DNA from 3 places in the Mesorhizobium sp. CA6 genome. Region 2 is predicted to be linked to each of the others. Evidence: predicted binding sites of a transcription regulator. Region 2 holds the regulator's gene; each other region holds the start of a gene.

Region 1 (9,712 bases), on a different contig from region 2:
TCGTCAAGGACCGGCCCATCGGCGACGACAATGCGAACGGCGTGCTGATGAAGCTGAACAAGTTCCGTCACTTCTACATGCCGCCCGACAACCTGTCTTTCGCCGCCAAGCGTCCGATGGTGGTCTGGCGCGGTCATCTCAACAATCCGATTCGCACCCGCTTCGTCGAAAAAGCCGCCGACCTGCCGATTTGCGATGCGGGTTCCCACAGGGCCGATGCGCCGGACGGATACCGCAAGCCGTTCCTGAACATCGAGCAGCAGCGACAGTATCGCTACATCGTCTCGCTCGAAGGCAATGATGTCGCGACGAACCTGAAATGGATCATGAGCTCCAATTCACTCTGCCTCATGCCGGAACCGACCTACGAAACCTGGTTCGCCGAAGCCCAGGTCGAGCCCAACGTCCACTATGTGCCCCTGCAGCCGGATTTCTCCGACCTGCTCGACAAGGTGGCCTATTTCGAAAAACATCCCGACGAGGCGGGACGGATAACCGCCGCCGCCAATGCCTATTGCCGCAGATTCGGCAATGAGCAGGACGAGCAGGCGATCTCGCTGCTCGTCCTCTACAAATATTTCGTGCTGAGCGGGCAGATTAAGCCCGACGCGGAAGTCTCGCGCTTTATCGCCGGCTGAGCGTTTTAAGCGTGAGAGCGGTCGAGCACCTCGTCGGCCGGCCCGAAACGATCCCTGGCCGTGAACTGCTGGTGCCAATAGGGATAAAGCACCGGCGGCCGGCTGACGATGTCGAGACGCTGCCGTTCGTCCTCGGTGAGCGACAGGCTTGCCGCGGCGAGGTTGTCCTTGAGCTGCGCCTCGTTGCGCGCGCCGATCACCAGCGAGCTTACGGCCGGTCGGCCGAGCAGCCAGGCAAGCGCCACCTGCGCGCCCGAAACGCCGCGTGCCTTGCCGATGAAGTTGAGCACGTCGACAATGCGCCACAGGCGATCCTCATCGCGGATCGGCGGTTCCGTCCAGCCGCCGATCTGGCGCGCGGTCGGGCTGTCGCGATGGTATTTGCCGGAGAGCAGTCCGCCGGCCAGCGGGCTCCAGACGAGCACGCCGAGGCCCTGGTCGACCGAGATCGGCAGCAATTCGTATTCGGCCTCCCGCGCTTCCAGCGTGTAGTGGATCTGCTGAGTGATGAAACGGGCCTGATGGCGGCTGTCGCTGACGGCAAGAGCCTTCATTACCTGCCAGCCCGACCAGTTGGAGCAGCCGATATAGCGGATCTTGCCCTGATTGACCAAGGTGTCGAGCGCCGCGATCGTTTCCTCGACCGGGGTGAGCCCATCCCATTGGTGGACGAAATAGACGTCGATGACGTCGGTCCTGAGCCGCTTCAGGCTCTTTTCGCACTCGCGGATCAGGTGATGGCGCGACAGGCCTTCGTCATTGGGGCCGGTGCCGATACGCATGCGCGCCTTCGAGGCGATCAGCACATCGTTCTTGCGCTTGCCGCCAAGCGCCTCGCCGATGATCTCTTCCGACAGCCCATTGGAATAGACGTTTGCGGTGTCGATGAGGTTGATGCCGGCATCGATGCAGGTGTCGATGATGCGTTGGGCTTCCGAAAGATCCGAATTGCCGACGGCGGCGAACGGACCGGTGCCGCCGAAGGTCATGGTGCCAAGCGTCAATGTCGAGACTTTCAAGCCGGATCGGCCGAGCGTGCGGTATTCCATGTCGGTCCTCGCAATTTGTTTTGAAGAAGCGCCGTGGCGAGCGCCGGAAAGAGCGAGGGATTTGTAGGACAATTCCCGCCGCTTGTCGCCCCGCTATCGATACGGGGTCGATCACATATCTTCCATGTCGATGCAGCTGCCGGGCGATTGCAATAAAACCGTCATTGCGCCTCTGTATCTCAGTCGGCTTACGGAGTGTCCGGCCGGGGCTTCCGAAGCGGTGATGGCTGACAGGCAGACGGAGCAGCGCGATGAATGAACTGAAACCGAATTCCGGAGCCAAGGACTGGCTGGAGGCCGAGCTCGAGGATACGCTCGACGAGGACTATGAGCTGGAGCTGTCCGAGCCGGCGCTCTCGCTCGAGATCGCCAAGATCTACAAGAAGTCGCATCCGCCCTCCATCGAGCGCATGACCTATTTTCGCGAGCTGCTCAGGCTGCAGTCGGAGCTGATCAAGCTGCAGTCCTGGGTCGCCTACCACAAGAAGAAGCTGGTGGTGGTCTTCGAAGGCCGCGATTCCGCCGGCAAGGGTGGCGTCATCAAGCGCATCACGCAGCGGCTCAATCCGCGCATCGCCCGTGTCGTGGCATTGCCGGCGCCGACCGAGCGCGAGAAGTCGCAATGGTATTTCCAGCGCTACGTGCCGCATCTGCCCGCGGGCGGCGAGATCGTGCTGTTCGACCGCTCCTGGTACAACCGCTCCGGCGTCGAGCGGGTGATGGGCTTTGCCAATGGGGACCAAGTCGAGGAGTTCTTCCGCGACGTGCCCGAATTCGAGCGCATGCTGGTCCGTTCCGGAATCACCCTGGTGAAATACTGGTTCTCGATCACCGACGAGGAGCAGCAGATGCGCTTCCTGATGCGCATCCACGATCCGATGAAGCAGTGGAAGCTCTCGCCCATGGACCTGCAGTCGCGTGTGCGCTGGGAGCAATACACCAAGGCCAAGGAAGAGACCTTCGCCCGCACCAACATTCCGGAAGCGCCCTGGTTCATCGTCGAGGGCAACGACAAGAAGCGGGCACGGCTGAACTGCATCGACCATCTGTTGCAGCAGATGCCCTATGAGGAGGTTCCACACGAGGAAATCACGCTGCCGGAGCGCGTCTTCAATCCAGAATATGAGCGCCAGGTCCTGCCGCGCGAACTCTACGTGCCGGAGAAGTATTGAGGCGCCCTCCTTCTCCCCTTGTGGGAGAAGGTGGATCGGCGCGCAGCGCCGAGACGGATGAGGGGTGTTGGAAGAAATGAGGCGGTGACGATTTCCAGCTCGTCGCCAAGCTGGAGCACCCCTCATCCGACCTCGCTTCGCGAGGCCACCTTCTCCCACAAGGGGAGAAGGAGAAGCCTGGCCTACGCCCGCCCGATCATCACATGCGTGGCATCCGCCGTGGCAACCTGTTCCGTGCACTGATACCCCAGCTTCAGCATGTCGAGCCCGGCGAACAGATGCTCCCCTGAGCCGAGCAGGACAGGCGAGATGGCCAGATGCATCTCGTCGATCAAGCTCTCCTGCAGATACTGCCGAACGGTCGAGACGCCGCCGCCGACCCGCACATCCTTGCCGCCGGCCGCTGCCTTCGCCTGTTCGAGCGCCGAATGAATGCCGTCAGTAACGAAGTAAAAGGTCGTGCCGCCTTCCATCTCGATCGGTGCGCGTTTGTAGTGCGTCAGCACGAAAGTCGGTACATGATAGGGCGGGTTGTCGCCCCACCAGCCTTTCCATTTGTCGTCCGGCCATTCGCCGCGGCTCGGCGCGAACATGTTGCGGCCGAGGATCCACGCGCCGATATTCTCGAAGCTGCGGACCGCAAAATCGTTGTCGGTATCCGTGGTCCCGCTATCTTTGCCGATCATCTGGTGGAAAGAGCGGGTCTTGATCATCCATTTGTGCAGATTTTCGCCACCGACGCCCAGCGGCGTGTCGAGGCTTTGGTCGGGACCGGCGCCGTAACCGTCGAGCGACAAGGTGAAAGCGTTGACACGCAACTTGGACATGGCTGCCTCCTAAACCAGTTGTAATTCGAAATCAGTCTTTGGGATAGCTTAACTGATTGCGTATTGCAAGCAGTTTATTCCAGCGGGCTGACGACTTTCAGATCGGCCATCCTACCGGCCCGGTTGTTCCTCGAGGCGATCTGTGACAGCGTTTCTCCGGTCAGGGTAACGTTATGCCTGCGCGATGACCGCTCGACCCCAGGATCAGAAGCTTGCCATACGGGTGCTCACACCGCAGTTGTGGCCCGCGCTCGAGGACCTGTTCGGCGAAAAGGGCGCGACGGCGGGATGCTGGTGCATGTACTGGCGCATCGGCGCCGGCTACCGCAAGCAACCGGCTGATCGCAACCGGTCGGCGTTCAAGACGGTGGTGCAAAGAGGACCGCCGCCAGGTTTGCTTGCGTTCGAAAGGGAAAAGGCCGTCGGCTGGTGTCAGATAACGCCGCGCAGTGCCTTGCCGCATCTGGGCAGGGTCTGGCGGCTGAGGGCTGGCGACGATGTGCCGGTATGGTCGCTGTCTTGTCTCTATATTCGCATCGGCTATCGCAGGCGGGGGATCGCCACCGCATTGATCGAGGGTGCGGTGGCGCTTGCCTTCAAGAGCGGCGCGCCAGCCGTGGAGGCCTATCCGATAGACGCGGAGCTGTCGCCCAGTGCGTCAAGCACCGGCTATGTCTCGACCTTCGAGCGCGTGGGTTTCGTCCGCGTGCCGTCTCCAACGAGGGAACGGCCAATCATGCGGCTTACCCGCACGAAAACGGAGCGGGCGTTCGAGGCTAGCCCCTCAGCATCTCCGCCACCACCGGCGCGAAATAGGTGAGCACGCCGTCACAGCCCGCCCGCTTCAGCGCAAGCAGCGATTCCAGCATCGCCTTTTCGCCGTCGATCCAGCCATTGGCGGCCGCTGCCTTGATCATCGAATATTCGCCCGACACCTGATAGGCGAAGGTCGGCATCCGCAGCTCGTCCTTCAGCCGGCGGATGATGTCGAGATAGGGCAGGCCGGGCTTGACCATCAGCATGTCGGCGCCCTCGGCGAGGTCCTGCTCGGCCTCGCGCACGGCCTCGTCGGAATTGGCATGGTCGATATAGTAGGTCTTCTTGTCGCCCTTGAGCAGGCCGGCGGTGCCGACCGCCTCGCGATAGGGCCCGTAGAAGGCCGAGGCGAACTTCGTCGCGTAGGACATGATCGCCACGTCCTGGAAACCGTTGGCGTCGAGCGCGTCGCGGATGGCGCCGATGCGGCCGTCCATCATGTCGGACGGAGCGATGATGTCGGCGCCCGAGGCGGCCTGAATGACGGCAGCCGCGGCGACCTGCTCCACCGTCTCGTCATTGACGATGATGCCGTCGCGCAGGATGCCGTCATGGCCGTGGCTGGTGAACGGGTCGAGCGCGGCATCGGTGATGATGCCGATCTCCGGCACCGCGTCCTTGATGGCGCGCGTGGCGCGGTTGATGACATTGTCGGGGTCGAGGATGTGCGATCCGGTCTGATCGCGCAGCGCAAGCTCGACATTGGGGAAGGTGGCGATGGCCGGGATGCCCAGCTTGGCCGCGCGCTCGGCTTCCTTCACCGCGAGGTCGATGGACAGGCGATAGACGTCCGGCATCGCGGCGATCGGCTCGCGCGTGTTCTTGCCGTCGATGACGAAGATCGGCCAGATCAGGTCGTTCACCGAAAGCTGGTTCTCCTGTACCAGCCGTCGCGACCAGTCGGCCTTGCGCATGCGCCGCAGCCGCCGGCTGCCGGTGATCTCATCGACGCTGCGCGCGCCGGCGGGCTTTGCGGGAGTGAATTTGTTCATCGCCGAAACTCTCTTTTGCGCCGGCTTTTACCACGCGTCTCCGCTGCTGACCAATGCGACACGATTGTGCCAGCGTCGAAGCGCGAGTTCCTCGCCCCTGCCAAAGGCGGGGGAGAGGTGGCCGCGAAGCGGACGGAGAGGGGGCCTTCGTAGGGCGCTCCCCTCTCCGTCTCGGCTTCGCCGAGCCACCTCTCCCCACTGCGTGGGGCGAGGAACCCTCACGGCTGCCCGTGCCCCGACAGGATCTGCGCCGCGCCCCTGATCGCCACACGGAACGCCTCGTCGAAGCTGACGCCGCGCGCCTGCCAGCGGTAGGTCCTGCCGCGATCGTCCAGCCGCCAGTCGGCGATCCAGCCAAGCTCCTTGTCGCTCCACACGATGCTGCCGGCGAGCGCCCGGGCCGCTCCCGCTTTCTTCGCGAGCTTGTCGAGCTTTGCCATATCGGCGGCCGCGAACGCCTTTTCGTCAAGGCCGCCGAGCTGGCTGGCCTTTGGAAAGACAATGCGCATCAGCAGTGGACTTGTGGCGTTGGCGAAGGATTCCCTCATGGTCTTGCCCAGGTCCTCATCCGCCGTCAGCACGAAATGCCGCGAGCCCTGCTCGGCGGTCATGAAGACGGCGACAGGCGGCCGCTCGCCGAGCCAGGGCCTGCTGCCGAGTTGCGCCAGCAGCTTGTCGATGACAGCTGGCTTGTAGAGGCAGGTGAGATCATGCGGCCTGTCATGCGTGCCTTGCTCGTCATGGATCGGGATGCCTTCGAGGCGGTCGTGATAGCGGAAGGACTGCACAAAGTCGGCCGCCTTGTCGCGCAGAGCCAGCATCTCCGTCTTCTGCGTGAGGCGCTGGTCGCCCGAAACCTTGACCAGCACCTTGTCGAGGCAATCCTTGAAGCCGATCTCGCGATTTGCCTCGCTGGTGCCGGTGACGATCGCCTGCGCCTGGTAGAGCTCGGCGATTGTCGCGGCGCGGACCGGCAGTCCCAGACATAGGAGACCGACCAATCCAACCGCGAAGCGGGAAATTCCAGGCATGTCGATCTGCTCGAAACCTGTCGGGCGCGGGCACAGTGCTTTGCCGGTTACCTAACATCTGGCGCTGCCGCCCGCCAGCGCAAGGAGCGCTCCCCAGTAACCGCCGCCATTGACGCGTCTCCATGCCGCCTTTAGCACTTCTCTCCCCCGGCGGGCGGAGAGAGGGATTCTCTGGTGATGGATTTTGGCGGAGGCGACGAGATCCGCTTCGAGCGGCTGGGCAGAGCGGGTGTGGTCACTTTGACCCGACCCAAGGCGCTCAACGCCGTCACGCACAACATGGTCAAGGCGCTCGGCAGGGCGCTCGACGCCTGGGAGCAGGACACGGGCGTCGGTGTCGTCGTCGTCAAGGCCGAGGGCAGGGCATTTTCCGCCGGCGGCGATATCCTGCACATCTACGAGGCCGGCCGCGCCGGCGAACCGCCGGTCGATTTCTTCGCCGACGAGTACCGGCTAAACGCCCGCATCGCCCGCTTCAAGAAACCTTATATCGCTTTGATCGACGGCATCGTCATGGGCGGCGGCGTCGGCATTTCCTTCCATGGCTCGCATCGGGTGCTGACCGAGAACGCGCAGTTCGCCATGCCGGAGGTCGGCATCGGCTTTTTCCCCGATGTCGGCGCCAGCCATTTGCTGCCGGATCTCGGCGGCTCCTTCGGCATGTATCTCGGATTGACGGGAAATCGCATCCGCCACGGCGATGCGCTGTGGTCGGGGTTGGCCACACACACCATCAAGGCGCAGGACCAGGTGGGCTTGCTCGACGAGCTGGCGACCAGCAACGATCCGGATGCCGAGCTGCGCAATTTCTCCGTCCCGGCAAAACGCGAGACGGAGCAGCAGGACCTGGATTCGATCGCACGCCATTTTTCGCAAAGCTCGCTTGCCGATATCATCGCCAGCCTCGAGGAGGCCGCCGCCGGCGATGCTTTCGCCGCCAGGACGCTTGCCACGATCAAGACCCGTTCGCCGACCAGCCTAAACGTCGCCTGGCGCGAGATCAGCGCCGGCTCGACACTGTCGATGGACGAATGCATGAAGATGGAGTTCCGCATCCTCAACCGCATGCTTGCCGGCCATGATTTCTACGAAGGCATCCGCGCCGCCATCATCGAAAAAGGCTCGAAGCCCGAGTGGCGGCCCGCACGCCTGGATGAGGTCCGGACGGCCGACATCGACGCCTATTTCGCGCCGCTCGGGGACAAGGAGCTTGTCCTGTGAGCGAGGTCACCTCCAGGCGCGTGGTGCTGCAGCCCTCGACCACCGAGGTCATCTTCGCCTGGTTCCAGCGCGTCATCGCCGGCTACTGCCTGTTGTTCGGCATCCTCTATTGGATCCGCCTCATCGGCATTTATCCGGGCGAGATGTGGCGCTTCGACCTGATGCCGGTGCATTGGCAGGTGGCGGCGGCCATGCTCGCGGTGTTCTTTCCCTTCGCCGCCGCCGGCCTCTGGATGCTGGCATCGTGGGGGCCGGTGATCTGGTTCATCTGCGCCGCGACCGAGACGGTGATGTATGCCGGTTTCCCCGATCTCTTCGGCCACCGGCTACTGATCGTCGTATCGCACGCCTGCGTGGCCTTGCTCTACATCGTCTTTCGCGTCACCATCTGGCTGCAGAAGCGCCGGCTCCGCCAATGAGCATGATGCCGAAAAGTGTGAAGCGGTTTTCGGACGACATCATGCTCCACCCATAAAGCCGGCCGAGGGCCGGCCTTCGGGGCCGATTTCGCGGCCCCGTTTCACTGGAAAATCAATTGGCTAAATCTTTAGGTTAATTGTTCTTGCTCGGGTGACCGATCGTTAAGCGTCTTCCGAAACCTCTTACCGGTAAGCTCTTGTTAGCCCTGGCGTTTAAGTCGAATTTTATGAGTATTCGATAGTGTCGCGATCAAGGTGAAAAACAAAAAATCACCAAGGCGACAAACGAGAGGCAAAGACAATGATCAATTCGCGTCCGGCGGCGAAGACCGCAAACGTATCCGACGATCGCCGCGAGGCTATCCGCTCGCTTTACATGGAATCGCTGCAGCTGGTGGAGCGTCTGCACCGCCGCCTGCTTGACGTGATCAAGGACGAGTTCGACCGCAACGGCCGCTCCGACATCAACGCCATCCAGGCGCTGCTGCTCTTCAACATCGGCAATTCGGAGCTGACCGCCGGCGAGCTGCGCTCGCGTGGATATTATCTCGGCTCCAACGTCTCCTACAATCTGAAGAAGCTGGTCGACCTCGGCTTCATCAACCACCAGCGCTCGCGCATCGACCGCCGTTCGGTCCGCGTCTCGCTGACGCCGAAAGGCAACGAGGTGGCAGACGTCGTCGCCGGCCTCTATGAGCGCCATGTCGGCTCGATCGAGGCGGTCGGCGGCATCAACACCGACGAGTTCAAGCAGATGAACCGCGCGCTCCAGCGGCTAGACCGCTTCTGGAACGATACGATCGCTTACCGGATGTGAGCGCTTCGGAATTGGGGCGGGAAAGCCGCGCCGAAGAAGCGCGACCGGGAGAAGAGTACGGGATCGGTGCTTGAAGCGCACCGGTCCTATTCTTTTTGCGAAGGCGGGCATCTGCGGGACCGTCGCTCCGCGCATTGAAGCTCCGCGCCTGAAGGGCAGGGTGCTTACTTCGCAAGGACGCGCCAGCATCGCGCGATGCAAAAAAGCATCGCCGCCCTTCCTTTCACCTTGCCGCCGCATGCAAATCGCGGGCCAAGGCCACGTTGCCGCCATAATCGCGGTCAATGCGGTTTGAGAGTGACGCTGCGGGCCTGTGCCTTGCGCTCCTTGGAACCTGCGTTGCGGCAGCGCGTTTCTGGCGGCCGACCGATGCGGGTCATGGTTGGCGAATTGTTAAGTTTGCCACCCCTAGAGTGCGGACAAGCCGCCCGGCAAGCGATTGAGCGAGAGCGATTAAGCAAAGAATGTCTGCCATGAGAACCAGCCGCCGTTTCTTCCTTACCGGAGCCTCCGCGCTCGCCGCCGCAGTGGTCGCCGGCCAGGCGAGCGCCCAGGACGTGATCGGGGACATCCTGAAATCCTCGACCCGCGGCAACTGGGACGACCAGTTCGACGCCCGCGGCACCGACACCAACAAGGTCGCTTCGACGCTGCCGATCTTCAGCCTGCAGACGGTGGCCTTCACCGAGCAGGCGGTGGCGCAGTACCAGAACATCGTCTCCCAGGGCGG
Region 2 (9,712 bases):
AGGTGACCGTGGCAAGCAGCGTCTCGGCCCAGACCGGACGCAGCGGGAAGCGGAAGCGCTTGCGCTGCACGCGGCCGTTGAAATGCATGAAGATAACCGCCAGGCAGGCGACGATGCCGACGGCCCAGCTCCATTTGGCGCCGATCGAGCCCGCCGGGCCGCCGCCCATCAACTGGAACGTGGCGTCGAGCGGCGCAACGGTCTGACCGCTGGTGACCCACCAGGCAGCGCCCCGCCATACCAGCAATCCGCCGAGCGTGACGATGAAGGCCGGCACTTCGAGATAGGCGATAACGAAGCCCTGGAAGGCGCCGATGATGAGGCCGAGCGCCAGGCCGATCAGCAACGCCAGAACCCAGATCCAGGGGTTTCCCAGTTCAAGCCCGACGAAGCGAACCAGGAAATGCGCCTGGGCAAAGCCCATGACCATGCCGATCAGCCCTTCGGCCGACCCGACCGACAGGTCGATGTTGCGCATGACGATGACGAGCACCATGCCGGAGGCCATGATCGCCACGGCCGAAGACTGAACCGACAGGTTCCAGAGATTGCGCGGCGTCAGGAACGTGCGGCTGTCGAAGTCGAGCGGGTTGACGCCAAGCCGCAGGCTGGAAATCACATGCAGCCCGATCCAGATGAGGAGCAGCGCGCCGATCATGCCCAGCATGCGGGTGTCGAGCTCGGTCGCCTTCAGGAACCGGGCAACAGTGCCGAGTTCCGACGCGCGCGCGGTGTCCGCCGGTTGGGTAGACGTCGTGTCGGTCATGATTTCCTCCCACGGGCTTGCCGTCTGGCGCGGATGCCGGAACTCAGCTGGAAGCTATCCGCCTGAGGCAGAACGGCAAAATCTTTTGAAAACGCCGCGGCTTTTTTGAAAACGCCGCGGCTTTAAGGCAATCCCAGGAAAGTGCGTAGCGGTTTTCCGTCCGGGATTGCGGCAACAAAAACCAGGAGCGGTTCATTGAACCGCTCCTGGCCGCGGCGCAGGTGTTTTTGATCGAACGTCGGCAAGGCTCAGTTGCAGACCTGGACGCTGCCGGCGGGCACGCCCGCGCAGACCTCGTCCTTCTTGATCCAGCCGGCGTCGATGACGACGTTGAGGTTGTCCTTGGTGATCGCGACCGGCGTCAGGAACAGCGACTTGACGGTGTTGCCGCCGGGCGTCGTGAAGTCCTTGGCGCCGGCGATGTCGCCCATCTTCTTGCCGTCGGCGAGCTGCGAGGCGATCTCGGCGGCGTTCTTGCCGAGCTCGCGCGCGTCTTTCCACACCGACACGGTCTGCGTGCCGAGCGCGATGCGGTTGAGCGCCGCGTGGTCGCCGTCCTGGCCCGAGACCGGCACGGTGCCGGCCAGCCCCTGCGCCGTCAGCGCCGCGACAACGCCGCCGGCGGTGCCGTCATTGGCAGCCACGACCGCGTCGACCTTGTTGTCGTTGGCGGTCAGGAACTGCTCCATGTTCTTCTGCGCGTTGGCAGGCAGCCAGCCGTCCGTGTAGGCCTCGCCGACATTCTTGATCTTGCCGCTGTCGATGGCGTCCTTCAGGACTTCCATGGAGCCCGCGAACAGGAAGTCGGCGTTCGGATCGGAGCCCGAGCCCTTGATGAAGACATAGTTGCCTTCCGGCTTGGCCTTGAACACCTCGCGGGCCTGCATGCGCCCGACTTCCTTGTTGTCGAAGGTCAGGTAGAACACGTCCTTGTTCTCAATCAGGCGGTCATAGCCGACGACCGGGATTCCTTCATCGAGCGCCTTCTGCACCGCCGGGCCGATTGCCGAGGCATCCTGCGCCAGGATGATCAGCGCGTTGGCGCCCTGCGAGATCAGGCTTTCGACGTCGGTCAGCTGCTTGCCCGGATTGGACTGCGCGTCGGCCGAAATATACTTGTCGCCGGCGGCCTCGATGGCGGCCTTCATCGCTGCTTCGTCGGTCTTCCAGCGCTCTTCCTGGAAATTCGACCACGACACGCCGATCACCTTGTCCTTCGCCTCGGCGACAGACGCCAGCGTCAGCGACATGGCAACGCCCGCCAGAATGGCGGCTGCAAATTTCTTCATGATATCCTCCCTGCGCCCGTGCGGCGCGACCCAGACTGGCCCGAAGGCCGGCACAGAGGCTTTTTTTCGAGCCTCAAAAAAATAGTGGTCCAGCACAACAGCGCTGTCAACCGAGATTCTGATGGGTTTTGACGGGCTCAGGCATTTTTTTCGGTATCCGCAATAAATAATGACATGGCCCCTGGCTTCTGCCACAATCCCTAGCGTGTCAGCGACAGGCCATGGCATTATCACAAGGCCGCGATGACCGGGGAGGACGTGCGAAACGATGTCGGTCGGAATCCGCCACGACGATTTGCGCCGGCGCAACCGCGCCATGGTGATTTCGGCGGTACGCCGCGCCGGTCAGCCATCACGGACCGAAATTGCCGCCACCACCGGGCTCAGCCACTCGACCATTTCGGCGATCTCCGCCGACCTGATCCAGGAGGGCATTCTCACCGAAAGCAAGGCCAGCGAGCCGACGGCGTTGAAGCGCGGCCGGCCGCAGATCGGCCTGGCGCTGAACCCTGAAGCCGCCGCGGTGCTGACCGTGGTGTTGTCGCTGAACTTCCTGTCGGTCGCCGTGATCGATTATGCCGGTCAGGTTGTTGCCGAGGAGCAGCAGCGCCTGGACACGCTTGTCATGCCCCGCGACGAGCTGATCGGCGAATGCGTGGCGATCGTGCGGCGCCGGCTGCAGGATCCCGACCTCGACGTTGGCAGCGTCGCCCGCATCGCCATGGGCATTCAGGGCATCACCGATTCTAATGCACGCGCCATGCTCTGGTCGCCGATAACGCCGCTGACCGACATTCCTTTCGCCGACATCCTAGAGAAGGAGTTCGGCATCTCCGCCACCATGGAGAACGACTGCAACATGATGGCGGTGGCGCTGCAATGGCGCGACCCGGAGCGCTATCGTGACGACTTCATCGCCATCCTGTTGTCGCACGGCATCGGCATGGGTCTCGTGCTCAAAGGTGCGCTGTTCACCGGCACGCATTCCTCCGGCGGCGAGTTCGGCCACATGATCCACCGCCCGGGCGGGGCGCTTTGCCGCTGCGGCCGCCGCGGCTGCGTCGAGGCATATGCCGGCAATTACGCGATCTGGCGCAGCGCCATGAAAATGAGCGAGGACGCCGAGCCGGTCGACGTCGGCGACGCCGACATGCGGGCCCTTGCCGCGAAGGCGCGCGAGAGGGACGGCCCCGAACGGAAGGCTTACCGCCGGGCCGGCGAAGCGCTTGGTTTCAGTCTCGGCAGCCTGTTCGCCCTCATCGACCCGGCGCCCGTCGCAATGGTCGGCGTCAGCGCGGCCGCCTTCGACCTGATCGAGCCGGCGCTGCGCGAGGCGATCGCCCAGACGGCCGGCGGCCAGCACTCCGAATCGATCTCCTTCGACACCGAGCCGAACGAGTTGCCGCTGATCCGCGAAGGCTGCGCCATGCGCGCGCTGACCTTCGTCGACCAGGAGATTTTCGCGCCGGGAGGCCAGGCAAGAGCGGGGACGGGAAAGAACGTGGCCTGAGGCAGCCTTGAAGAGGTCCGGGGACAGCAGCAGACGCTTGAAATTAGCGAAGGGAAGGCCCCGCAGCTTCGTCATTCCAGGGCGGAGCAGGAGCGAAGCTCCGTCGCGGAGACCCTGGAATCCATGCCGCTACCTCACGCGTCGAGCGCAGCGGCACAGAATTCTGGACTGTCGCAACGCATCGACATCACGGAATGGATCCTCGGGTCTGCGCTGCGTCGCTGCGCTCCTTGCTCCGCCCGTGGATGACGAAGCACAAGCGTCTCGACTAATCGCCAATGCACGCGATCCGATGCTGGAGACAGAATCCGTCAGCGGCTCGGCGCCTTACTCCTAATCTTCCCTGATCGCGTAACCAGCCCCACGGATGGTGCGGATGACATCCGGCATGCGGCCGTTGTTGACCGCCTTGCGCAGGCGGCCGACATGGACGTCGACGGTGCGTTCGTCGATATAGATCGTCTCGCCCCACACATTGTCGAGCAGCTGGCTGCGCGAGAACACCCGGCCGGGATGACGCATCATGAATTCCAGCAGCCGGAACTCGGTCGGGCCGAGCCTGATCTCGCTCTTCTTGCGGTAGACACGGTGCGACTCGCGGTCGAGCACGATGTCGCCGACCTTGAGCACGCTGGACAGCACCTCCGGCTTGGCGCGGCGCAGCAGTGCCTTGACGCGCGCCATGAACTCCGGCGTCGAGAACGGCTTGACCAGATAGTCGTCGGCGCCGGTCGAAAGGCCGCGCACGCGGTCGCTTTCCTCGCCCCGCGCCGTCAGCATGATGATCGGCAGCCGCTCGGTCTCGGGCCGCATCCTGAGGCGCCGGCAGAGCTCGATGCCGGAAACCGCCGGCACCATCCAGTCGAGCACGAGCAGGTCGGGAACGTTTTCCTGAAGGCGGATTTCGGCCTCGTCGCCGCGGGTCACCACTTCGACCTGGTAACCCTCGGATTCGAGATTGTAGCGGAGCAGCACCCCAAGCGGCTCCTCGTCCTCCACCACCATGATGCGTGGCGCGATCATTGGCAGATACCCTTCGTCAGGCCGCCGGCGCCGACATTGTCGTCTCGTCCTGCTTGGGACGATTCGCGGGCAATTGCGTGCCGGTCAGCACATAATAGGCGTTCTCGGCAATGTTGGTCACATGGTCGCCGATGCGCTCGAGATTCTTGGCGCAGAACAGAAGATGCGTGCAGGCGGTGATGTTGCGCGGGTCTTCCATCATGTAGGTCAGGAGCTCCCGGAAGACGGATGTGTATTTGACGTCGATGCGCTCGTCGTCGTTGCGAAGCTTGGCCAGCGCCGTGGCGTCGCCCACCGTATATTCCTGGATCACGGCCTGGACCTGGATCAGCACCAGCTGCGCCATGGAATCGATCGAATGCGTGAGGTCGCGCGGCGCGGCGCTGACGCCGACCGAGCCGACGCGCTTGGCGATGTTCTTGGCGAGGTCGCCGATGCGCTCGAGGTCGCCCGCCATGCGGATCGAGCCGACCACGTTGCGCAGGTCGTCGGCCATCGGCTGGCGCTTGGCGATCAGCGTGATGGCACGGTCGTCGAGCTCGCGCTGGCGCGCGTCCATGATGGCATCGTCGGAAACGACGCGCTGCGCCATGGCATTGTCGGTCTCGAGCAGGGCCTTGGTCGAAGCGCCGACCATGGAGGCTGCGAGATCGCCCATGTCGTTGATGAGCCGGCTGATCTGCCTCAGATCCTCGTCGAAGGAAGCGACGGTATGTTCGGCCATGATGATGTCCTCGTATGAGCTCAGCCGAAGCGGCCGGTGATGTAGTCCTGCGTGCGCTTTTCGCGGGGCGAGGTGAAGATCTTCTCGGTCCGGTCGAACTCCACCAGCTCGCCCAGATACATGAACGCGGTCTGCCGCGACACGCGCGCCGCCTGCTGCATGTTGTGGGTGACGATGACGATCGTGTAGTCGGCCTGCAGCTCGTCGATCAGTTCCTCGATCTTGGCGGTCGACAGCGGATCGAGCGCCGAGGCCGGCTCGTCGAGCAGGATGACCTCGGGCTTCACCGCAACGGTACGGGCGATGCACAGGCGCTGCTGCTGGCCGCCCGAGAGGCTGAGGCCGCTGGCGTTGAGCTTGTCCTTGACCTCGTTCCAGAGTGCTGCGCGCTTCAGCGCCTGCTCGACGCGGCTGTCCATCTCGGCCTTGCTGATCTTCTCATAGAGCCTGACGCCGAAAGCGATGTTCTCGTAGATCGACATCGGGAACGGCGTCGGCTTCTGGAACACCATGCCGATCTTGGTGCGCAGCAGGTTGAGGTCCTGCGAGCGGTCGAGGATGTTCTTGCCGTCGAGCAGCACCTGGCCCTCGGCGCTCTGTTTCGGATAGAGCTCGTAGATGCGGTTGAGCACGCGCAGCAGCGTCGACTTCCCGCAGCCCGACGGGCCGATGAAGGCGGTCACGCTGCGCTCGGGCAGGGACAGGTTGATGTCCTTCAGCGCCTTCGACTGGCCATAGTAGAAATTGAGGTTCTTGACCTCGATCTTGGCCTTCTCGACGGTCGTATCGGCTGCGTTCAGGTCGGTGGACAACATCGGTTTCATCTGTCCTCTCTGCGTCCGGTTAGGCTGCGGGCGATGATGCTCAGCCCGAGAACCGTCAGGGTGATTATGAGTGCGCCCGTCCAGGCCAGTTGCTGCCATTCCTCGTAGGGGCTGAGAGCGAACTGGAAGATGGTTACCGGCAGGCTGGCCATCGGCGCATTGAGATTGCTCGACCAGAACTGGTTGTTGAGCGCGGTGAAGAGAAGCGGCGCCGTCTCGCCGGAGATGCGGGCGATCGCCAAAAGGATGCCGGTGACGATGCCGGAGAGCGCCGCGCGATAGGCAACCGAGCGGATCACTACCCAGCGCGGTGCTCCGATGGCGGTGCCTGCTTCGCGCAGCGCGTTGGGCACAAGGTTCAGCATGTCCTCGGTGGTGCGCACCACGACGGGGATCACCAGGATCGACAGCGCGACCGCGCCGGCAATCGCCGAGAAGTGCCCCATCGGCCGCACCATCAGCTCGTAGACGAACAGGCCGATGATGATGGAAGGCGCCGACAAGAGGATGTCGTTGATGAAGCGCACCACCGTCGTAAGCTTCGAGAAGCGTCCGTATTCGGCCATGTAGGTGCCGGCCAGCACGCCGATCGGCGTGCCGACGACGATACCGATGATCGTCATGACGATGCTGCCGTAGATGGCATTGAGCAGGCCGCCGGCATCGCCGGGCGGCGGCGTCATTTCCGTGAACACGGAGAGCGACACCCCGGAGAGCCCCTTGTAGAGCAGGGCGCCGAGAATCAGCGCCAGCCAGGCCAGCCCGATGCCCGCCGCGACGACGCACAGCGTCATCATCACGGCATTCTTGCGCTTGCGGCTTTGGTGAAGCGATGCGGCAGTCGACATCGGTCAGGCTCCCGTGCGGCTATCGATGCGCAGCAGCATGTAGCGTGCGAGCGCGAGGATGATGAAGGTGATGATGAACAGGATCAGGCCGAGCGACACCAGCGAGGATGTATAGAGGTTGCCGTCGGCTTCGGTGAATTCGTTGGCGATGGTCGCCGAGATCGTCGTGCCCGGCGCAAACAGCGAGGCGCTGATGCGGTGCGCGTTGCCGATGACGAAGGTGACGGCCATCGTCTCGCCGAGCGCGCGGCCGAGGCCGAGCATGACGCCGCCCATGATGCCGATGCGGGTATAGGGGATGGTCACGCGCCGGGTCACTTCCCAGGTCGTGCAGCCGATGCCGTAGGCCGATTCCTTCAGCACCGCCGGCACCGTGTCGAACACGTCCTTGGTGATCGAGGTGATGAAAGGCAGCACCATGATGGCGAGGATCAGCGACGAGGTCAGCAGGCCGATGCCGTAGGGCGGACCGGCAAACAGGCTGTCGAGGCCGGGGATGCCTTTGAACAGCCAGATGATGAAGGGCTGGACCGTCGTCTGCAGGAACGGCGCGAAGACGAACAGGCCCCAGATGCCGTAGATGATCGAGGGAATGCCGGCGAGCAGCTCGACGGCGATGCCAATCGGACGCCTGAGCGGGCGCGGACAAAGCTCGGTCAGGAAGACGGCGATGCCGATGCCGATCGGCACGGCGATAAGAATGGCGATGGCCGAGGTGACGATGGTGCCGTAGATGGGCGCGAGCGCGCCGAAATTCTCGGTGACCGGGTTCCAGGATTCGGTGGTCAGGAAGGAGAAGCCGAACTTCGACAGGGCCTCCCACGATCCGGCGACCAGCGAGATCGCGACCCCGCCGAGCAGAACGAGCACGAGGATGGCGGAAAGGCGCGTCGCCGTCCGGAAAACCATGTCGGTGACGGCGAAGCGGCGCACCGTCGCTTCTCTGGTCCGCAGGGCGGACGATGTCGCGGCTTCGGAAACGGCTGTCATTTAGCCCCTCGCATTTCGAAAGAGACAGGAGGGCGCCGTAGACGCCCTCCTTATTTTGCGGGAATTACATGCCGGAGTAGAGCGGCTTGCCGTTCGCGTCGACGATGTCCTTGCTCCACATTTCCTCGACGCTCTTCACGACCGCGTCGGGCATCGGAACATAGTCCAGGCCGGCGGCCAGCTCATCGCCCTTGGCATAGGACCAGGCGAAGAATTTGAGCGCTTCGGTCGTCGCCGCGGCGTCGTCGGGCTTCTTGTAGACGAGGATCCAGGTGGCGGAGGTCATCGGCCAGGATTCGGCGCCGGCCTGGTTGGCCAGGATGACGCCGTAGCCCGGCTGCGAGCTCCAGTCGGCATTGGCCGCAGCGGCCGAGAACGCGGCGGCGGTCGGCTCGACCTTCTTGCCGTCCTTGTTGATCAGGTCGGTGTAGGTCAGCTTGTTCTGCTTGGCATAGGCGTATTCGACATAGCCGATCGCGCCGCCGGTCTGCGACACGTTGTTGGCGACGCCTTCATTGCCCTTGGCGCCGATGCCCACCGGCCATTCAAGCGCGGTGTTGACGCCGACCTTCGATTTCCAGTCGGCGCTGACGTCGGCCAGGTAGTAGCTGAAGTTGAAGGTGGTGCCCGAGCCGTCCGAACGGTGGACGACGGCAATCGCCTGGTCGGGCAGCTTGATCTTGGGGTTGAGCTTCTTGATCGCCGCGTCGTTCCAGTTGGTGATCTTGCCGGCGAAGATGTCGGCGAGCGTCGGACCGTCGAGCACCAGCTCGCCCGGCTTGATGCCTTCGAGGTTGACGACCGGCACGATGCCGCCCATCACCATCGGGAACTGCGCGAGGCCGGTGGAGGTGAGATCCTCGCCCTTCAGCGGCGCGTCGGAAGCGCCGAAGGTGACGGTCTTGGCCTTGATCTGCTTGATGCCGCCGCCGGAGCCGATCGACTGGTAGTTGAGACCGATGCCGGTCTCCTTCTTGTAGGCGTCGGCCCACTTCGCGTAGATCGGATAGGGGAAGGTGGCGCCAGCGCCGGAAATGTCGGCTGCCATCGCGGCGGCCATGCTAAGGGTTGATGCCGCAGCCATTGCAATTGCAACGGCCGCAGAGCGGATGAAATGTCTCATGTGGCCTGCTCCTGTTCGGAAGATGGTCTTTCGGCACCCGTTGTATCGGCGCCCGGTCAGCGCAATAGCCCTCGATTATTACAGTCGCATGACAGTTTCGTGTCAGCCCGGTAACGTCTGGACGAGGATGCTCGGAAGGGTTCCGCAGCGGCCTCGAAGGGCCGGACGGAGTTTGCCGCGGAAATCAGCAACTTGTCTGACTTTTGAAACAAAATTTATCCCGGCGGCCGGATGACGGCCGCCGGGAAATAAAATCCGGACGAGAGTGCGTTGCCTGTAAGCCAGAGCGGATCATGGCCTGGCCATCGCCGAAAACAGGGTCCGTTGGGGTAGAGTCGACGCTGTTTCTTGTCGGCGGTCGCTGCTCCCGCCCGTAACCGAAGAGCGGAATCAATGTCATGATTGTCCGAGCTTGGCGCTTGCTTTGGTATGGTGCGATCGCACCATACGCATGCGTCAGCCCCTTGCCGCCGTCCTGCCCGCCAAATTCGTTTTAACCGGCGTTGCGCCGGGTCTCGACGTCCGAACCCAGCCAGCGCTCGAGCTTTTCGAGCAGCGCCCGCGGACTGATCGGCTTCGGCAGGTAATCGTCCATGCCGGCTTCCAGGCAGCGTT
Region 3 (9,712 bases), on a different contig from region 2:
CCGCCTTGAGATGGCGCGCCGTCGCGACCGCGAGGCGAGGATTGGGATTGCGGCTGAACAGAAGCTTCATATTGGTCCCCATGGATTTGGCCACATGCCCGCAGGACGGCTGAGAACTGCGCGTTCCTACATTTGCCGCAAATCGGATTTCCGGTTTATCCTTTCGGCACCGGAAACCGCCCGCAACCCGCCCGGCCAACCGCTTGCACCGTTGCCCGCCTTCCGCTATAGAGCCGCCACCCGCGTAGACACCCTTGGAGGCAACGCGGAGGAAGGCCGGCCAGGCCTGCATGATCCCCTAGACGCTTTTGGATCGCCAAACGCATCGACAGATCGTGCAAGGCCGCGACGGCTTTCGACGTTTACGGACGGGTTTGCCGGCCGCGAACGCTCCACAACACGCGAAAGGAAATGCCATGAGCCACGATGCTTATGAGCTGAAAGCCGAAGCGCGCGAACAGGTCGGTAAGGGGTCCGCCCGTGCAGTTCGTCGCGACGGTAAAGTGCCTGCAGTTATCTATGGCGACAAGCAGCCTCCCCTGGCGATTGCGCTCAACTACAAGGACATCTTCTACAAGATCCATGGCGGCGGGTTTCTGACCACGATCGCCACGATCGATGTCGACGGCAAGAAGATCCAGGTCCTGCCGAAGGATTTCCAGCTCGACCCGGTCAAGGATTTTCCTGTCCATGTCGACTTCCTGCGCATCGGCAAGGACACCGAAGTCAATGTCGACGTGCCTGTCCACTTCATCAATGAAGACAAGTCGCCAGGCATCAAGCGCGGCGGCGTGCTCAACATCGTTCGTCACGAAGTCGAGTTCCACTGCCCGGCCAACGCGATCCCGGAGTTCATCACCGTCGATCTCACCGGCACCGACATCGGCGATTCGATCCATATCTCGGCGGTCAAGCTGCCGGCCGGCGTCAAGCCGGTCATCTCCGATCGCGATTTCACCATCGCGACCGTTGCCGGCTCGTCGGCGATGAAGCCGGAGACGGAAGCGACCACGGAAGCTGTGGAAGAGACGGCGGCCCCGGAGGCCGAAGAGAAGTAATTCTCCGAGCCGGATGATTTCATCCGGCTCTAAACCAAAGAAATAGAGCATGATGTTTTCCGAAAACCGCTTCCCACTTTTCGGCATCGTGCTCTAAGTCTGGAGGCGGCGATGCTTGTCTTTGCAGGCCTCGGCAATCCGGGCGCGAAATACGAAAACAACCGGCACAATGTCGGCTTCATGGCGGCGGACGCGATTACCCGCCGCCATTCCTTTTCGCCCTGGTCGAGAAAATTCCAGGGCCTGGTCTCAGAAGGCACGCTCGGCGGCGAAAAAATCCTGCTGATCAAGCCGCAGACCTTCATGAACCTCTCCGGACAGTCGGTCGGCGAAGCGCTGCGCTTCTACAAGCTCGAGCCATCCGCCCTCACCGTCTTCTACGACGAGATCGACCTTGCCGCCGGCAAGCTCCGGGTCAAGGTGGGCGGCGGCTCCGGCGGCCATAACGGCATCCGCTCGCTCGACCAGCATGTCGGCAACGCCTTTCGCCGGGTGCGCATCGGCGTCGGCCATCCCGGCGTCAAGGAGATGGTGCACGGCCATGTACTTGGCGATTTCGCCAAGGCCGACCGCGAGTGGCTCGATGTCCTGCTGGACGCAATCGCCGACGCTGCCGGCTTGCTCGCCAAGGGCGACGACAGCTCGTTCATGAACCGGGTCACGCTTGCCTTGCGCGACAAGCTTGTGCCGACCGGCGACGACGACCGCCCGCCGCCCAAGGCGCCGAAGCAGCAAAGCCATGTCCGCCAGGCGCGCCCGCAGCAGCCAGCGGCAAAGCTCCCAGAAAGCGGCCCGATGGCTGCCATGCTGAAGAAGCTCTTTGGCAAGGACTAAAGCATGTCTCCCGAAAGTGGGAACCGGTTTCGGGGTAAAGACATGCGCAAAATCAAAAGCCTAAAGCGCAGGGAGCGAATCTAAAAGATCGCGACGCGCTTTAGGCCCTGTCACGATAGAGGCATGGGGCTTGACGTTCGTCACCCCTATCGCCCATAGCCCTCACCAAAATCGAATTTCCGACAGGATTGGACGAACATGGGTTTCAAATGTGGCATCGTTGGCTTGCCCAACGTCGGCAAGTCGACGCTGTTCAACGCGCTGACCAGGACGGCCGCCGCGCAGGCCGCCAACTATCCTTTCTGCACCATCGAGCCGAACACCGGCGAGGTGGCGGTGCCCGACCCGCGCCTGCAGAAGATCGCGGCGATCGGCAAGTCGAAGGAGATCATCCCGACCCGCATCTCCTTCGTCGATATCGCCGGCCTGGTGCGCGGCGCCTCCAAGGGCGAAGGGCTGGGCAACCAGTTCCTAGCCAACATTCGCGAGGTCGACGCCATCGTGCACGTGCTGCGCTGCTTCGAGGATGACGACATCACCCATGTCGAAGGCCGTATCGACCCTGTCGCCGACGCCGAGACGGTCGAGACCGAGCTGATGCTCGCCGACCTCGAAAGCCTCGAGCGCCGCATCGCCCAGATCCGCAAGCGCGCCGCCGGCAAGGACAAGGAGGCCATGGCCGTCCTGCCCATGATGGAGGCCGCGCTCGAGCTTCTGCAAGCCGGCAAACCGACGCGCTTCCTGCTCAACGGCATCGCGGCGGAGGACCTGCGCATCCTGCAGGGGCTGAATCTGCTCACCTCGCATCCCGTTCTCTATGTCTGCAACGTCGCCGAAGCGGACGCCGCCACCGGCAACGAGCACACCAGGGCGGTGGAGAAGATGGCGGCCGCGCAGGGCGCCGGCACGGTTGTGATCTCGGCGGCGATCGAGGCTGAAGTCGCCCAGCTTTCAGACGAGGAGGAAATGGAATTCCTTGCCTCGATCGGCCTCGATGAGCCGGGCCTCAACAAAGTGATCCGCGCCGGCTACGAGCTCCTGCATCTGATCACCTATTTCACCGTCGGGCCGAAGGAGACGCGCGCCTGGACGATCCACAAGGGCGATAAGGCGCCGCAGGCGGCTGGCGTCATCCACACCGATTTCGAGCGCGGCTTCATCCGCGCCCAGACGATCGCCTACAACGACTTCGTCACGCTGGGCGGCGAGGCGGCCGCCAAGGAAGCCGGCAAGGCGCGCGACGAAGGCAAGGAATACGTGGTTCAGGACGGCGACATCATGCTGTTCAAGTTCAACACCTGATCTCCAGGGAGACCCGGCGATGATAAAGACCTTCGTCGTGGACAATGATCGCCTGCGTCTTACCGAGGACCTTGCGGCGGATGGCGACAGGGTCGTCTGGGCCGATCTTTTCAATCCGACCAAGGAGGAAGAGGCGCGCATCGAGAGCTGGCTGGGCATTGCCATCCCGACCCGCGAGGAGATGGAAGAGATCGAGATTTCGAGCCGGCTCTATATCGAGGACGGCGGCTACTTCATGACCGCCGTGCTGCCGGCGCAGACCGAGGCCGACGATCCCTTGATGTCGCCGGTAACCTTCGCGCTCGCCGGCAAGAGGCTGATCACCATCCGCTATCATGAGCCCAAGGCCTTTAAGACTTTCCCGCAGCGCGCCGAAAAGGTGGCGACCGGCTGCACCAGCGGCGACACCATCCTGATCGGCCTCCTCGAGGCGATCGTCGATCGCCTGGCCGACATCCTCGAGCGCGCCGGCCGCGAGGTGGAAACGATCTCGCGCGACATTTTCGAAGCGCGCTCGACCAAGGCCTCGAAGCGCAACCGCGATTTCCAGGAGCTCCTCAAAGGCATCGGCCGCAAGGAGGACATCGCTTCCTCGGTCCGCGACAGCCTGATCTCGTTGCAGCGCCTGGCCGGCTTTCTCGCCCACGTCGCTGACCAGACCAAGATGAGCAAGGATGTGCGCGCCCGCATCAAGACGCTGTCGCGCGACGTGCTCTCGCTCGCCGACCATGCCACCTTCCTGTCGCAGAAGATCTCCTTCCTGCTCGACGCCACGCTCGGCATGATCTCGATCGAGCAGAACGCCATCATCAAGATTTTCTCGGTCGCCGCCGTCATCTTCCTGCCGCCGACGTTGGTCGCCTCGATCTACGGCATGAACTTCGACATCATCCCCGAGCTCAAATGGGAGTTCGGCTACCCCTTCGCCATCGCCCTGATGGTGGTCTCGGCGATCCTGCCCTTCTGGTATTTCCGCCGCCGCGGCTGGCTCTGACGGACTTGGCCGGCGACGGCTGGCTTACCAGAAATCACTTGACCAAATCGACTTGGGCCGGCATCCGGGTTTTCGATCCTTGGGGATCGCGTTCGTCAACCGGATTGCCGATCATGACCGGAAAGACCTGGGCCTATGAGGATTTCGCCGAGGGCGCCTCGCTCGACCTCGGCAGCAAGGACGTAAGCGCCGCCGAGATCATCGAATTCGCCTCGGAGTTCGATCCGCAGCCGATGCATCTCGACGAGGAAGCCGGCAAGGCAAGCATCCTCGGCGGGCTTTCGGCTTCGGGCTGGCATACCTGTGCGATGTTCATGCGCATGCTGTGCGATGCCTTCCTGCTCGATTCGACCTCGCAGGGCTCGCCCGGCATCGAGCATGTGAAATGGAAGAAGCCGGTGCTGGCCGGCGACAGGCTTACCGGCACGCTCACCATACTTTCCAAGCGCCAGTCGAAATCGAGGCCGCAGCTCGGCTTGGTCACCATGCGCAGCGAGCTCGTCAACCAGCGCGGCGAAAGCGTTTTCGAGCTCGAAAACACTGGGATGTTCCTCGCGCGTGATGCCGCAAGGGACCCGTCATGACCCTGGACGAGTATTTCCTGATCGGCGAGACCGTCACGCTCGGCTCGCATAAATTCGAAGCCGACGAGATCAGGGCGTTTGCCAACAAATACGATCCGCAGGTCTTCCACGTCGATGAAGAGGCGGCGAAGAAGAGCGTGCTTGGCGGGCTCTGCGCCTCGGGCTGGCACACTGCCGCCACCTGGATGAAATACAACCTCGAAAAGCGCATGGAGACCGAGGGCGTGCGCTGGACAGGCCCCGGCCCGCAGCCCGAGTTCGGCCCCTCGCCCGGCTTCCGCAATTTGAAATGGCTGAAGCCGGTCTATGCCGGCGAGACCGTGACTTTCACGCGCACCGCGCAGGCGCACCGCCCGCTCGCCGGGCGCCCAGGCTGGAACCTGCTGACGCTGCGTTCGGAAGGCTTCGATTCGACCGGCGACAAGGTGATTGAGTTCGACAGCGCCGTTCTGGTGAAGGTGGGATAGCGCCTCTCCTTCTCCCCTTGTGGGAGAAGGTGGATCGGCGCGCAGCGCCGAGACGGATGAGGGGTGTTCCAGCGAAGTGCGACGTTGGCGTTCCCTGGAACACCCCTCATCCGTCGCCTTCGGCGACACCTTCTCCCACAAGGGGAGAAGGGGAAGATCAATGCCCCTCGAACCCGATCAGCGTCCTCACCGGCACGCCGAGCGCTTCGAGCTTCCGGCGGCCGCCGAGGTCCGGCAGATCGATGACGAAGCAGGCGGCGACGATGTCGGCGCCGATTTGCCTCAGCAGCTTCACCGCGGCTTCCGCCGTGCCGCCGGTGGCGATCAGGTCGTCGACCACGATCACCTTCTCGCCCGGCGAGACGCCGTCCTTGTGCATCTCCATCTCGTCCAGGCCGTATTCGAGGCTGTAGGCGACGCGCACCGTCTCGTAGGGCAGCTTGCCTTTCTTGCGGATCGGCACGAACCCTGCCGAAAGCTGGTGCGCCACAGCGCCGCCGAGGATGAAGCCGCGCGCCTCGATGCCGGCGATCTTGTCGATCTTCAATCCCGCATAGGGATGGACCAGCTCGTCGATGGCGCGGCGGAAGGCGCGCGCGTCGCCAAGCAGCGTGGTGATGTCGCGAAACAGGATGCCGGGCCTGGGATAATCCGGAATGGTGCGGATGGCCGCAAGCAGCGTGTCTTCGAGGGAGGATTTCATCGAGGCTTTCCGCGTGTCCGGCTGTCGGATTTGGCGGCGTCGGCCTTTGCTGCCCGACGCGACCGACAAGGGCTACCGCGATGTCGCGCCAGAGACAAGCACATCCGGCAAAGGATCGGCACCGATCGGCCTCGGCCATAATGAAAAAGGGCGCCCGCGAAGGCGCCCTTCGAAAAGCAGGCGCTACCGAGCGGCTACATGCCGAGATCCGAGCGCAGCTCGGAGCGCGCCACTTCGTACTCGGCCTTGAAATCGGGACGGTTGAGCAGGACCTCGGCGATCACGCTGCCGGAGATCTTGCCCATCTCGATGTCGGACGGATAATGGATGCCGCCGACCACGCGGTTGTGGGCGAATTCGGCCGCGCGCGCCATGATCTCGACGCGCTTTTCGGGGACCATGTCGGCAAGGACGATGCCCATCATGGTGCCGACCGTCGCATGACCAGACGGCCAGGAACCGGAGCTCGACAGCTTCACGACCGGCTTGACCAGATCGCTGAGCTGATGCGGCCGCGGCCGCTTCCAGACATCCTTGGCGGGATCGACGACGGCGCCTTCGGTCGCCACGACGCGATCGAAGAAGGCACTGAACTTCGGCAGCTTCTCCTTGTTGAAATTCGGGCCCATGACGTCAGCGAAGCGCCAGATATTCTCCTCGGCGTCGGCGATGGCGCGCTTTTCCATTTCCGGCGTGCGCGTCACCTGCAGCGTCAGCACCTCGCCGAGCTCGGCTTTGGTTTCCGGCGAGTCATTGGCCGGTGGCGGCGGCAGGATCATCGTCAGGTCAATGTCCTTGCTGGTGACGAAAGGCTGGGCCTCATCGGCATGGGCGACATATCCGGTGACAAGCAGCAGGAAACCCGCCGCGAGCGATGCATATCTTTTCATGGTTGCGATCCTTTGGTGAGTGCGAGGCAGGATCGCCACGAGCGATGACGGTCATGTGACACGCCCCGGTTTGCGCGCGCCGAAATACAAAAGGGCGCCTTGTGGCGCCCTTTCAAAATTCTTGCGATCGACGCCGCCTCAGTGCGCCACGTCGGCCCACACCCTGCGCTTGGTCATGTAGACCAATGCGCCGAAGACCAGCAGGAATATCATGACGCGGAAGCCGGTCTTCTTGCGATCCTCGAGATGCGGCTCGGCCGCGAACATCAGGAAGGCCGAGACGTCGCGGGCATACTGGTCGACGGTCTGCGGCGAGCCGTCGTCATAGGTCACCTGACCGTCCGAGAGCGGCTTCGGCATCTTCAGCGACACGCCGGACAGGAAGTACGGGTTGTAGTGCGTGCCTTCCGGGATCACCATGCCGGCCGGCGGCGTCTGGTCGTAGCCGGTGAGCAGCGAGTGGATGTAGTCCGGGCCGCCCTGCGCATACTGGGTGAAGATGTCGAAGATGAAGCGCGGGAAGCCGCGCTCGACACCGCGCGCCTTGGCAAGCAGCGACATGTCCGGCGGGGCGGCGCCGCCATTGGCGGATGCCGCGGCCTGCTCGTTCGGGAACGGCGCCGGGAAGTGATCCGACGGCTTGCCGGGACGATCGAACATGTCGCCGGCATCGTTCGGGCCGTCATGGATGGTGTATTCGGCGGCCAAAGTCTTGATCTGCGCCTCCGAATAGCCGAGGCCTTCCAGCGTGCGGAAAGCCACCAGGTTCATCGAGTGGCAGGCCGAGCAAACTTCCTTGTAGACCTTCAGGCCGCGCTGCAGCTGCGCCTTGTCATAGGTGCCGAACGGACCGGCGAAGCTCCAGCTCATTTCCTTCGGTTCGTTGATCGGGAAATGCGTCGGAGCGGCCGCGTTGTGTTCCTCTTCGGCGGCGATGGCAGCGGTGCCCGCGACCACCAGGCCAAGCAGCGCCAGCGAGGTGAGAATCTTCTTCATACCCAAAATCCCCTCAGATTCTCAGCCCGTGGTTTCCGGCGCGGCGGCAGCGCGTGCCGGATGTCCGCTGCCGCCCTTTTTCTTTTCAAGCACGGCCTCGGTGATCGAGTTCGGCAGCCTGCGCGGCGTCTCGATCAGGCCGAGCACCGGCATGATGACCAGGAAGAAGGCGAAGTAGAACAGCGTCGCCATCTGCGCCATGAACACATAGCTGCCTTCCGCCGGCTGCGAGCCCAGCCAGCCGAGCAGGATGGCGTCGGCTACGAACAGCCAGAAGAACAGCTTGTACCATGGACGATAGACCGCCGAGCGCACCTTGGAAGTGTCGAGCCACGGCACCAGGAACAGCATGGCGATGGCGCCGAACATGCACAGCACGCCGCCGAGCTTGGAGTTGATCGGGCCGATGTTGAAGGTGATGGCGCGCAGGATCGCGTAGAACGGCAGGAAGTACCATTCCGGAACGATGTGGGCCGGCGTCTTCAGCGGATTGGCGACCGTGTAGTTGTCCGGATGGCCAAGAAAGTTCGGCAGGTAGAAGACGAAATAGGCGAAGACGAACAGGAACACGATCATGCCGAACGCGTCCTTGATGGTGGCGTAGGGCGTGAAGGCCACGGTATCGGTCTTCGACTTGACCTCGATACCGGTCGGGTTCGACTGGCCCACGACATGCAGCGCCCAGATGTGCAGCACGACCACGCCGGCGATCATGAACGGCAACAGGTAATGCAGCGCAAAGAAGCGGTTCAGCGTCGGATTGTCGACGGCGAAGCCGCCGAGCAGCAGTTCCTGGATCCAGTTCCCCACCAGCGGAATGGCGCTGAAGAAGCCGGTGATGACGGTAGCGCCCCAGAAGCTCATCTGGCCCCAAGGCAGCACGTAGCCCATGAAGCCGGTGGCCATCATCAGGAGGTAGATGATGCAGCCGAGGATCCACAAGAGCTCGCGCGGCGCCTTGTAGGAGCCGTAGAACAGGCCGCGGAAGATATGGATGTAGACGGCGACGAAGAAGAATGAGGCGCCATTGGAATGGAGATAGCGCAAGAGCCATCCCGAATTCACGTCGCGCATGATCTTCTCGACCGAATCGAAGGCGAGATTGGTGTCGGAGGTGTAGTGCATCGCCAGCACGATGCCGGTCAGGATCTGCGCGGCCAGCATGATCGACAGGATGCCGCCGAACGTCCACATGTAGTTGAGGTTGCGCGGCACTGGATAGGCGACGAAGCTGTCATGGACCAGCCGCGGCAGCGGCATGCGGGCGTCGAACCAGCGCTCGATACCGGTCTTGGGCGTATAGGTCGAGTGTCCCTCGCTCATCGAAATGTCCCCTGCCTCAACCGATAAGGATCTTGGTATCGGAAATGAACTTGAATACCGGGATCGCCATGTTCTCCGGCGCCGGGCCTTTGCGGATGCGGCCGGCGGTGTCGTATTGCGAACCGTGGCACGGGCAGAACCACCCGCCGAAATCGCCTTCCTGGCCGAGCGGGATGCAGCCGAGATGCGTGCAGACCTGCACCATCACCATCCAGGCTTCCTTGCCGGGCGTGGTGCGGTTGGCGTCGGTCGCCGGCGCGTCGGACGGCAGGTTGGCGTTGCGTGCGATCGGATCCTTGAGATCGGCGAGATTGACGGCCGCGCCGTCCTTCATTTCCTTTTCGGTGCGGTTGCGCACCACCACCGGCTTGCCGCGCCACTTGACGACCAGCGAGCTGCCGGGCTGCAGTGAAGAAACATCGACCTCGACCGAAGCCAGCGCCAGGGTCGAGGCATCGGGGCGCATCTGGTCGATGAACGGCCACGCGACGGCTCCGGCGCCGACAACGGCGGCCATGCCGGTGGCTACGTAGAGAAAATCGCGACGGTTGGGATCGTGGA

Evidence for each region. The regulator PhoB, encoded in region 2, activates phosphate uptake and scavenging genes when phosphate is short. The targets are predictions, from matches to a motif close to TGTCATNNANCTGTCAT.
Region 1: a site for PhoB is predicted at 1,836-1,852, ahead of ppk2 (polyphosphate kinase 2). Genes of this name have one in related genera too.
Region 3: a site for PhoB is predicted at 6,877-6,893, ahead of LB526_RS06180 (acid phosphatase). Genes of this name have one in related genera too.

What each region holds. Positions count from the first base shown of each region.
Region 1 covers NZ_JAIUHI010000004.1:56,906-66,617, reverse strand. Annotated here, with positions in the region: gene LB526_RS07075 (glycosyl transferase family 90) at 1-638, shown strand, start outside; gene LB526_RS07070 (aldo/keto reductase) at 644-1,687, opposite strand; gene ppk2 (polyphosphate kinase 2) at 1,939-2,859, shown strand; gene LB526_RS07060 (dihydrofolate reductase family protein) at 3,042-3,686, opposite strand; gene LB526_RS07055 (GNAT family N-acetyltransferase) at 3,871-4,506, shown strand; gene hemB (porphobilinogen synthase) at 4,463-5,494, opposite strand; gene LB526_RS07045 (DUF2066 domain-containing protein) at 5,713-6,525, opposite strand; gene LB526_RS07040 (enoyl-CoA hydratase/isomerase family protein) at 6,703-7,746, shown strand; gene LB526_RS07035 (DUF6163 family protein) at 7,743-8,165, shown strand; gene ldtR (transcriptional regulator LdtR) at 8,467-8,982, shown strand; gene LB526_RS07025 (murein L,D-transpeptidase) at 9,456-9,712, shown strand, end outside.
Region 2 covers NZ_JAIUHI010000007.1:14,354-24,065, forward strand. Annotated here, with positions in the region: gene LB526_RS12090 (sugar ABC transporter permease) at 1-766, opposite strand, end outside; gene LB526_RS12095 (hypothetical protein) at 810-962, opposite strand; gene xylF (D-xylose ABC transporter substrate-binding protein) at 1,015-2,055, opposite strand; gene LB526_RS12105 (ROK family protein) at 2,324-3,565, shown strand; gene phoB (phosphate regulon transcriptional regulator PhoB) at 3,899-4,588, opposite strand; gene phoU (phosphate signaling complex protein PhoU) at 4,605-5,312, opposite strand; gene pstB (phosphate ABC transporter ATP-binding protein PstB) at 5,333-6,136, opposite strand; gene pstA (phosphate ABC transporter permease PstA) at 6,133-6,984, opposite strand; gene pstC (phosphate ABC transporter permease subunit PstC) at 6,988-7,974, opposite strand; gene pstS (phosphate ABC transporter substrate-binding protein PstS) at 8,039-9,097, opposite strand; gene LB526_RS12140 (response regulator) at 9,591-9,712, opposite strand, start outside.
Region 3 covers NZ_JAIUHI010000003.1:363,686-373,397, reverse strand. Annotated here, with positions in the region: partial or broken gene LB526_RS06220 (glutathione S-transferase family protein) at 1-70, opposite strand, end outside; gene LB526_RS06215 (50S ribosomal protein L25/general stress protein Ctc) at 417-1,058, shown strand; gene pth (aminoacyl-tRNA hydrolase) at 1,170-1,892, shown strand; gene ychF (redox-regulated ATPase YchF) at 2,091-3,194, shown strand; gene corA (magnesium/cobalt transporter CorA) at 3,214-4,188, shown strand; gene LB526_RS06195 (MaoC family dehydratase) at 4,302-4,772, shown strand; gene LB526_RS06190 (MaoC family dehydratase) at 4,769-5,239, shown strand; gene LB526_RS06185 (adenine phosphoribosyltransferase) at 5,397-5,942, opposite strand; gene LB526_RS06180 (acid phosphatase) at 6,137-6,832, opposite strand; gene LB526_RS06175 (cytochrome c1) at 6,971-7,828, opposite strand; gene LB526_RS06170 (cytochrome b) at 7,850-9,151, opposite strand; gene petA (ubiquinol-cytochrome c reductase iron-sulfur subunit) at 9,168-9,712, opposite strand, start outside.